Regions from separate parts of the Kluyvera huaxiensis genome, predicted to be linked through region 1. Evidence: predicted binding sites of a transcription regulator. Region 1 holds the regulator's gene; each other region holds the start of a gene.
What was found. The regulator LexA, encoded in region 1, represses DNA repair genes until DNA is damaged. The targets are predictions, from matches to a motif close to TNCTGTATGTACATACAGNA.
Positions count from the first base shown of each region.

Region 1 (3,254 bases):
GACCTCTTTTTCGGCCTGATCCTTCGCGTAGCCATAGCGCTCCTGAATTTTACCGACCAGCTGATCGCGTTTCCCTTCGATCACCGTCATATCATCGTCGGTCAGTTTGCCCCATTGCTCTTTCACTTTGCCTTTAAGCTGTTTCCAGTTGCCGCCGACTTCGTCTTTATTCATCATCAAATCCTCGGGAGTCAGTGAGTGAATAGCGAAAGTGTTCCTACAGAACACACATCTTTTTCGCTAAGCGTGAGGTTAATTGTAGTCAGTCATTCCGACATCAATTCACTATTCGGAATCTTTAACCATCACGTCAGGCAAACCAGCTGTTGTTTCGCCAGTGACGACGCCAGATAAACGCCAGCGACAGACCGCGAAGCGCCAGGAAGACGGCAAGCGCCAGCCACAGTCCGTGGTTGCCAAGCACCGGTAGCGCTAACAGCGTGAGCGCAAATCCCGCCGCCGCAACGGCCATGCTGTTACGCATCTCCGCGCCGCGCGTCGCGCCGATAAACATGCCATCAAGCAGATAACACCACACGCCGATTATCGGGAGCACCATCTGCCAGATAACGTAGCGGTCAGCCAGCTCGCGTAGCTCGGGAATGGACGTCAGCAGCGCCACGATATGTTCCCCCAAAACGGCATAAACCAACGCGAACGCCAGTGCGACCACACCGGCCTGACGGCATGCCGCTCGCCAGACCTCCAGTAGTTTACTGCCGTCGCGCGCGCCGTAGGCCTGACCAGAATGGGCTTCAACCGCATAGGCGAAGCCGTCCAGCGCGTAGGCGGTGAAGGTAAGCATGGTCATCAGCACGGCATTCACCGCGACAATATCGCTGCCAAGACGAGCACCAAAAACGGTTACCGCACCAAAGCACAGTTGCAGCAACAGCGAGCGCAGCATGATGTCACGGTTCAACGCCAGCAAACGCCGGAAGTTGCCGTGCCAGGCCATTTTCAGCATCGCCCAGGAAATCCCGCGCATTACCAGTACCTTACGTACCATCCCTAAACCGACCAGCAAGGTCGCGTACTCGGCGATGGCCGTCGCTAACGCCGCCCCCTGCACGTTCATATGCAGCCCCATCACCAGCCACAGATCGAGGACGATATTGAGTACGTTGCCCACCACCAGCAGCACGACCGGTGCACGCGCGTACTGTACGCCCAACAGCCAGCCCAGCAGCACCAGATTTGCCAGCGAAGCCGGAGCGCTTAGCCAGCGGATGGAGAGAAAACGCTGCGCCTGCTCCAGCACTTCGCCGCTGCCGCCAACGATAGACAGCGCGAGATGAATCAGCGGATTTTTAAACAAGATGATCAGCAGACCGGCACCCAGCGCCAGCAGCAGCGGTTGTACCAGCGCTCGCGCCAGCGCCTGGGGGTCTTTGGCGCCAAACGCCTGCGCCGTCAGGCCGGTGGTGCTCATACGCAAGAACAGCAGCAGCATAAACAGGAAGCTGGTTGCGGTCGCGCCAATGGCCACGCCGCCCAGATAGACCGGGCTGTCGAGATGGCCAATCACGGCGGTATCCACCAACCCTAGCAGAGGCACGGTGATATTTGAGAAGATCATTGGTAGCGCAAGGCGCCACAGGGCCTTATCGGCGGAAGTCAGTAGCGGCATGAGTGAGAACCAGAAAGAAAAAAGGCTGTGATAACGGAAGTATCACAGCCATTTGAGAGAAGGGAGTGTTACAGCCACTCGCCGTTGCGGATAACGCCAACGGCCAGCCCTTCGATGGAGAAACTCTGCTGACGCAGATCGACCACGATAGGGGAAAACTCGCTGTTTTCCGGCAGTAGTTCGACGACGTTACCCTGTTTTTTCAGGCGTTTCACCGTCACTTCTTCATCGATACGCGCGACGACGACCTGGCCGTTACGCACATCCTGGGTTTTATGCACCGCGAGCAGATCGCCATCCATAATACCGATATCTTTCATCGACATGCCGCTGACGCGCAGCAGGAAGTCGGCACTCGGTTTAAACAGCGATGGATCGACCTGGTAATGGCCTTCAATGTGCTGCTGCGCCAGCAGCGGCTCGCCCGCCGCAACGCGGCCAATCAGCGGTAGGCCCACTTCTTCTTCCACCAGCAGGCGGATACCACGAGAGGCTCCGGAGACAATCTCAAGAACTCCTTTACGCGCCAGCGCTTTCAGGTGTTCTTCAGCCGCATTCGGGGAACGGAACCCCAAGCGCTGAGCAATTTCCGCACGCGTCGGCGGCATGCCCGTCTGGCTGATATGATCCCGGATGAGATCAAACACCTCTTGCTGCCTGGTCGTTAACGCTTTCATTCCGCCCCCTGGGTGTATATACAGTTATGCTGTGAGTATATACAGCTAGTGCCTATTTTGGAACCATAAAACGCAGGAAATCAGGCAGTTTTCACAGCTTTAGTGGAAATGAGCCCACAGCAGGATAGCCCAGGTGATCAGAGCGACAAAAATCGACAGCAACACGGCGGCTGAGCCCATATCTTTCGCTCGCCCTGACAGCTCGTGATACTCAGAGCCAATACGGTCGACGACCGCTTCCAGTGCACTATTGAGAATTTCCACTATCATCACCAACAGGACGGAGCCGATAAGCAGCACGCGGGTGATAGGGTCAACATCCAGCCAGCAGGCAATGATAATTGCCAGTACGGATGCAACCCCCTCCTGGCGGAACGCGGCTTCGTTGATCCATGCCGCGCGAAATCCTTTCCAGGAATATCCAGCTGCTTTGATAATTCGGGTGAGCCCAGTGGTATTATTGGCCATCTCAAGAACCTTTTACGTTATGACGTCAATGACAATGCGTACTTCACGTTGCTGCTGGGTTTACCGCCTTGCCGCCGCGCGAATCACTTAGTGTATTATTAAGAACCGGTAGAACAGAAATTCTGCCGACTTTCTGATATTCTTGCCGCGCATTTGCATGATTAACCAGAGGCTTTACATCGTTTATGTCCGGCTGGCCACGAATTTACTACAAATTACTGAATTTACCATTAAGTGTTCTGGTAAAGAGCAAGTCTATTCCGGCAGAACCTGCCCAGGAATTGGGGCTTGATACATCACGTCCAATTATGTACGTCCTGCCTTACAACTCTAAGGCCGACTTACTGACGCTGCGCGCCCAGTGCCTTGCGCACGACCTGCCCGATCCGCTTGAACCGTTAGAAATCGACGGCACTCTGCTGCCGCGCTACGTGTTCATTCACGGCGGCCCGCGCGTGTTCACCTACTACACGCCGAAA
Region 1 covers NZ_JBEFLV010000025.1:40,811-44,064, reverse strand. Annotated here, with positions in the region: gene ABOC97_RS20615 (CsbD family protein) at 1-174, opposite strand, end outside; gene dinF (MATE family efflux transporter DinF) at 311-1,630, opposite strand; gene lexA (transcriptional repressor LexA) at 1,699-2,307, opposite strand; gene ABOC97_RS20600 (diacylglycerol kinase) at 2,407-2,775, opposite strand; gene plsB (glycerol-3-phosphate 1-O-acyltransferase PlsB) at 2,961-3,254, shown strand, end outside.

Region 2 (3,254 bases), on a different contig from region 1:
TGACCCCGGCCTTTTGATAGCGATGGCCATCGCGCCAGATAATATCCAGACTGCGGATAGCGGCATTAATAATGTCACGCGAGTCCTGGGTCGGCGTTAATAGTTTGATAGCCGCATTATTACCGTAATAAATTTCGCCCACCGCAAACGGCGATGTTTTAATAAAGGTCGCGATAAACCGACAGAACTGGCGTTCATAACGCAACTTTTCCGCAGCACGGGTGGCGTAGCTGCAAACAGCCTGTCGCATGGACGCATAATCGCTGATGCGATCGCCAAACGAGCGGGAACAGATAATCTCCTGTTTATTCGGCGCAAACTCCTCAAACGCCAAGCAGGATTCACCACACAGTTCACGCACCGTTCGCTCCAGCACCACGCTAAAATGTCGACGAATTACCCAGGTAGATTGTTGCGCTAAATCGAATGCCGTCATGATACCCATGGCGTTTAATTTTTTACTGAGCCGTCGTCCCACACCCCACACCTCCTCCACCGGCACCAACGCCAGGAGCCGACGCTGGCGCTCGCGACTGGATAAATCCACCACGCCGCCCGTCTGGCGCCATCTTTTAGCCGCATAATTTGCCAGCTTGGCCAACGTCTTGGTGGGCGCAATACCAACACCAACGGTAAGATGGGTTCGTTGTTGGATAGTGTCACGGATATCCTGGCCAAATTCGGCAAGCTCCCGGCAATGACTGACACCCGTTACGTCACAGAACGCCTCATCAATGCTGTAAATTTCCACTTTTGGCATCATCTCTTCAAGCGTGGTCATCACCCGCTCGGAAAGATCTGCATAAAGCTCGTAGTTACTGCTAAAACAAACCACACCGTGACGCCGCAGTTTCTCCTTTTGTTTGAAATAGGGCACGCCCATTTCCACAAACGGTTTTGCCTCTTGGTTACGGGCAATCACGCAGCCATCGTTGTTGCTCAGCACAATCACCGGACGCCCTTTCAGATCGGGGCGAAACACCATCTCGCAGGAGGCGTAAAAGCTATTTACATCGACTAAGGCAAACATACTTAGCGTCTGATTTTGATAATGCCGGTAACGACGCCGAAGATATCAAGAATCCCTTCGCTCCCGATAATAATCGGGCTGTAGGCTTCATTCATCGGATTGAGTTGAATAACAGGCCGCAGCTGTAGCTGTTTGACGGTGAACTCTCCATCTACGGCGGCAATCACAATGTCCCCCTGCTTTGCCGTCAGGGCGCTGTCGATAACCAACAGATCGCCTGAACTAATCCCACCGTTAATCATGCTGTCGCCCGCAGCCTTGACGAAATAGGTCGCCGATGGATGCTGCACAAGCAGTTCGTTGAGGTCGATGCGCTGCTCGATGTAGTCCTGGGCGGGGCTTGGAAAACCACAGGATACCGAGGTACTAAACAGCGGCAGCGCAAGAACGTCCTGCCGCTCGGAGAATGTGAAAAATTGCATGATAATCACCCAATGCATATACTGTACATATATACAGTATATGCATTGGGTGGTGACTTCAAGCGCTCAGGCGATGAAATGTGGGGCGTTGAGGTGGCTAAAGGGAAATCGAAAAATCAAACTGCGGATACTAAATGGCAAAGTCATCGGCGCAAAATTAATCCAATAGACACGGATAAATCTGATAACGCATCAAACCAGGGCAAAAATCGGCAATATTACCGCTAAGTCAAAGCCACCTTCAGGTCGTTTTTTGTCGTTATCATGCCTCTTTTTCCGCACCCACTTCGTCATTTATCTCTTCGCCAATACGCGTGCTGCGTTGAAATAATCTGTTAACTTAATCGCTTGTTATCAATGACATTCTCTGTAAACTGATTCTTCAGCTCGCCTGTAGAATGGATATTTATACCGTCTCATTGCGGCCATCATTAAATCGTTGGCCGTCTGGTATTGATTATAAAAAATAAAAGATCATGTGGTTTAATGTTACAAATGAAAAAAAATTCAACAGAAAAGAAAAATAAAGACTCATTTATTACGTCTCGTTACATAATACTCTGTCTGGGTATTCTTTTTTGCCTTGCTGTTTTGCTGGTGCGAGTGGCGGATCTACAATTTTTAAACCATCCGATGCTTGCTCGCGAAGCGGATCAGCGCTCATTACGTACCATTGAACTGCCAACAAACCGGGGAACGCTGGTCGATCGCAACGGTGAAGCCCTGGCGATGAGCGTCCCTTCACGCGATGTGATAGCTGACCCGATAAAAATCGTTGAGGCGAGCCCTAACTTCCGCGATCCTAAATGGCTGTATCTGGCCTCCGCGCTCAATACCACACCCGATCAAATTGCGAACAAGATCTATCAGAACGCGCACCGCCATTTTCTTTTCCTCGATAGAAAAGTTGAGCTGGGTATCGCCAAAGATGTGGAAAATCTGCATATAAAAGGTATCAGCGAAGTCTACGACGACAGCCGCTTCTATCCAATGGGCGAAGCCGCCGCGCCATTAATCGGTATCGTCGGTGCCGATAATACCGGGCTAAACGGTGTCGAAAAGGGTTATGACAATATTCTGCAGGGTCAGCCGGGAAAAGAGATCTACCGTAAAGACGCCTCCGGCGACATTATCAGCGTACTTGATTATGATGCGCCTAAGCAGCCCCCAACCGTACAACTGAGCATTGATAAATTTGACCAGTACACCATGTACAGCAAACTGCGCGAAGGCGTATTGCTGAACAAGGCCGATTCCGGCGCGGCGGTGCTGGTAAAAATTGATACCGGCGAAATCCTCGCGATGGCCTCCTACCCCTCGTATAACCCCAACAATTTTGACAACGCCACCCAAACGCAGATGCGCGATGTCGCCATTAACGACAGCTTTGAGCCCGGCTCAACGGTGAAGCCGTTGGTGATTATTGAAGGGCTGGAAAAACAGATTATTCAGCCCGATACCCTGCTGAACACCACGCCGTATAGCGTTAACGGACACCTGATCCGCGACGTCGGCCACTGGCCACAGCTAACGCCGACCGGCATTTTGCAAAAATCGAGCGATATCGGGGTCTCCCATATTGCGCTAGCCATGCCGGCGCAAGCGCTGGTCGATACCTATCAGGCATTCGGCCTTGGTAAACCGACCGGACTCGGACTGAGCGGCGAAAGCGTGGGTTATTTCCCGCTGCATCGCCAGCAGTGGGCCGATATTGAACGTGCGACCTTCTCATTCGGCTACGGGCTACGCGTAACGCCGCTGCAAATTGCTCGCGAATACGCCACCATGGGTTCGTACGGCAT
Region 2 covers NZ_JBEFLV010000015.1:123,515-126,768, reverse strand. Annotated here, with positions in the region: gene umuC (translesion error-prone DNA polymerase V subunit UmuC) at 1-1,030, opposite strand, end outside; gene umuD (translesion error-prone DNA polymerase V autoproteolytic subunit) at 1,033-1,452, opposite strand; gene ABOC97_RS16170 (penicillin-binding transpeptidase domain-containing protein) at 1,948-3,254, shown strand, end outside.
Region 2: the regulator LexA is predicted to act here: its motif matches at 1,472-1,491, upstream of umuD (translesion error-prone DNA polymerase V autoproteolytic subunit).

Region 3 (3,254 bases), on a different contig from region 1:
TCTAATGCCGATGACGCGGTGCCGCACTATCTACGTAAACTGTATCTTGATTAAAAATTGACGACTGGCTATTAACTGGTCAGTTGTCAACTAACATCTCCGCTACAATGAATGCTCATCTTCCTATGAGACATTCATTGTGGCGCTCCTGATTATTACCACGATCCTGTGGGCCTTCTCGTTTAGCTTTTACGGCGAGTATCTTGCCGGACATATCGATAGCTATTTTGCCGTGCTGGTGCGCGTCGGCCTTGCTGCGCTGGTGTTTTTGCCGTTTCTGCGTACGCGCGGACATAGCCTGAAAACTATCGGCCTGTATATGCTGGTGGGCGCGATGCAGCTTGGCATCATGTATATGCTGAGCTTCCGGGCCTATCTGTACCTGACCGTTTCGGAGCTGCTGCTGTTTACCGTGCTGACGCCGCTCTACATCACCTTGATCTACGACCTGATGAGCGGACGCCGCCTGCGCTGGAGCTACGCGTTTAGCGCGCTGCTGGCGGTGATTGGCGCAGGGATCATTCGCTATGACCACGTGACCAGCCATTTCTGGATGGGGCTTCTGCTGGTTCAACTCTCCAATATTACGTTTGCCATCGGGATGGTGGGTTACAAGCGCCTGATGGAAACCCGTCCAATGCCACAGCACAACGCTTTTGCCTGGTTCTACCTTGGCGCGTTTTTAGTGGCGGTGGTGGCCTGGTCGCTTCTGGGGAATGCGCAGAAAATGCCGCAGACGATGCCGCAGTGGGGCATTCTGGTGTTTCTTGGCGTGGTGGCTTCGGGGATTGGTTACTTTATGTGGAACTACGGTGCCACTCAGGTGGACGCAGGCACGTTAGGTATCATGAACAACATGCATGTGCCTGCGGGGCTGTTGGTTAACCTGGCAATCTGGCATCAACAGCCCCACTGGCCGAGCTTCCTTACAGGGGCTGCTGTGATCCTGGCCTCACTGTGGGTACATCGGCGTTGGGTCGCTCCGCATTCTTCACAAACGGCAGATGATCGCAAGCGTGGTTCCGCGCTGAGCGAATAAACGCCTCCATTACCGGCTGACGCTGCTCGCCATCACGAACGGCGGCGTACAGTCGGCTCCACAGTCCTTCGCCCAGGGTTTTAGTGACGATAAGACCCTGGCGCTCAAAACTCTCCACAACCCAGTGCGGCAGCGCAGCAATACCCATACGGGCCGACACCATCTGAATCAGCAACAGGGTGTTATCCACGCTTTTTAGCTGTGGGCTGATACCGGCTGGCAGCAGGAAGTGACGCCAGATATCCAGACGCTGGCGCTGTACCGGGTAAATCAGCAGCGTTTCCGACGCTAAATCTTCCGGCGTAATGCGCGCTTTGGTCGCCAGCGGGTGATCGGGAGACAGCACCAGACGCACCTCAAAATCAAACATCGGCGAATAGTGCAGCCCGCTGCGCGGCAGAATGTCGGAGGTTAGCACGATATCCAGCTCGCTCTGCTGCAAGGCCGGCTGTGGGTCAAAAGTGACACCAGATTTAAAGTCCATCTCAACCTGCGGCCACTGCTTGTGGAAATTCTCCAGCGCAGGCGTCAGCCACTGAATGCAGCTGTGACATTCAATCGCGATGCGCAGCGTGGCCTGCTGCGGCTCATTACAAGCCTGCAGCGCCTGACCAATTTGCGGCAGCACCTGGTTTGCCAACTGCAGCAGGATCTCCCCCTGCGGCGTAAAGCGCAACGGCTGGCTCTTACGCACAAATAGCCGAAAGCCAAGACGTTGTTCCAGATCGCTGAACTGGTGAGAAAGGGCGGATTGGGTCTGATGCAGCGTCGCCGCGGCGGCTGCCAGTGAACCACTACTCCGCAACGCCTGGAGCGTTTTCAGGTGTTTAATCTCGATCATGAAAGTCCTTCACTTCGGCATGAACAATTTGCGCTTGAGGAATATACAGTACCTGTCGATTATGGATGTGTAAACATCTGGACGGCTAAAATACCAAAAATCCATGAGAGGCATATGATGACTATTCAAAACCACACCCTCGGTTTCCCTCGCGTCGGCCTTCGTCGTGAGCTGAAAAAAGCGCAAGAGAGCTATTGGGCGGGTAACGCCTCCCGTGAAGAATTATTGGCAACAGGCCGTGAACTGCGCGCTCGCCACTGGGAACAGCAGAAACAAGCGGGTATCGATCTGCTGCCGGTCGGGGATTTCGCCTGGTACGATCATGTCCTGACGACCAGTCTGCTGCTGGGCAACGTACCTGCTCGCCACCAGAATCAAGATGGAACCGTCGATATCGACACCCTGTTCCGCATTGGCCGTGGTCGCGCACCGACCGGAGAGCCCGCGGCGGCGGCAGAAATGACCAAATGGTTTAACACCAACTATCACTACATGGTGCCGGAATTCACCAAAGGCCAGCAGTTCAAACTGACCTGGACCCAGCTGCTGGACGAAGTGGATGAAGCGCTGGCGCTAGGCCACAAGGTGAAACCTGTGCTCTTAGGGCCGGTGACCTATCTGTGGCTGGGTAAAGTGAAAGGCGAAGCGTTTGATCGCCTGAGTCTATTGAACGACATTCTGCCTGTTTACCAACAGGTACTGGCCGAGCTGGCAAAACGCGGTATCGAGTGGGTACAGATTGATGAACCGGCGCTGGTGCTGGAGCTGCCGAAAGAGTGGCTGGATGCGTTCAAACCGGCATACGATGCGCTGGCCGGCCAGCTCAAACTGCTGCTGACCACCTATTTCGAAGGCGTGACGCCGAATCTCGATACTATCACCGCGCTGCCGGTGCAGGGTCTGCACGTTGACCTGGTCCACGGTAAAGATAATGTGGCGGAGCTGCACAAGCGTCTACCGGCCAACTGGCTGCTATCTGCGGGGCTGGTGAACGGTCGTAACGTCTGGCGTGCCGATCTCACCGAAAAATACGCGCAGATTAAAGACATCGTCGGCAAACGTGCGCTGTGGGTGGCATCTTCCTGCTCCCTGCTGCACAGCCCGATTGACCTGAGCGTGGAAACGCGCCTAGACGCAGAAGTGAAGAGCTGGTTTGCCTTTGCGCTGCAAAAATGTGAAGAACTGGCCCTGCTACGTGATGCGCTGAACAGCGGAGACACCAACGCTATTACCGAATGGAGCGCGCCAATTCAGGCTCGTCGCCATTCAACCCGCGTACATAATGCGGCGGTCGAAAAACGTCTGGCGGCGATTACTGCGAAGGATAGCCAGCGCAATAGCGCCTATCCGGCGCGTGCTGAAGCCCAGCGTGCG
Region 3 covers NZ_JBEFLV010000021.1:62,781-66,034, forward strand. Annotated here, with positions in the region: gene yigL (sugar/pyridoxal phosphate phosphatase YigL) at 1-54, shown strand, start outside; gene ABOC97_RS19225 (carboxylate/amino acid/amine transporter) at 140-1,039, shown strand; gene metR (HTH-type transcriptional regulator MetR) at 927-1,880, opposite strand; gene metE (5-methyltetrahydropteroyltriglutamate--homocysteine S-methyltransferase) at 1,998-3,254, shown strand, end outside.
Region 3: the regulator LexA is predicted to act here: its motif matches at 1,912-1,931, upstream of metR (HTH-type transcriptional regulator MetR).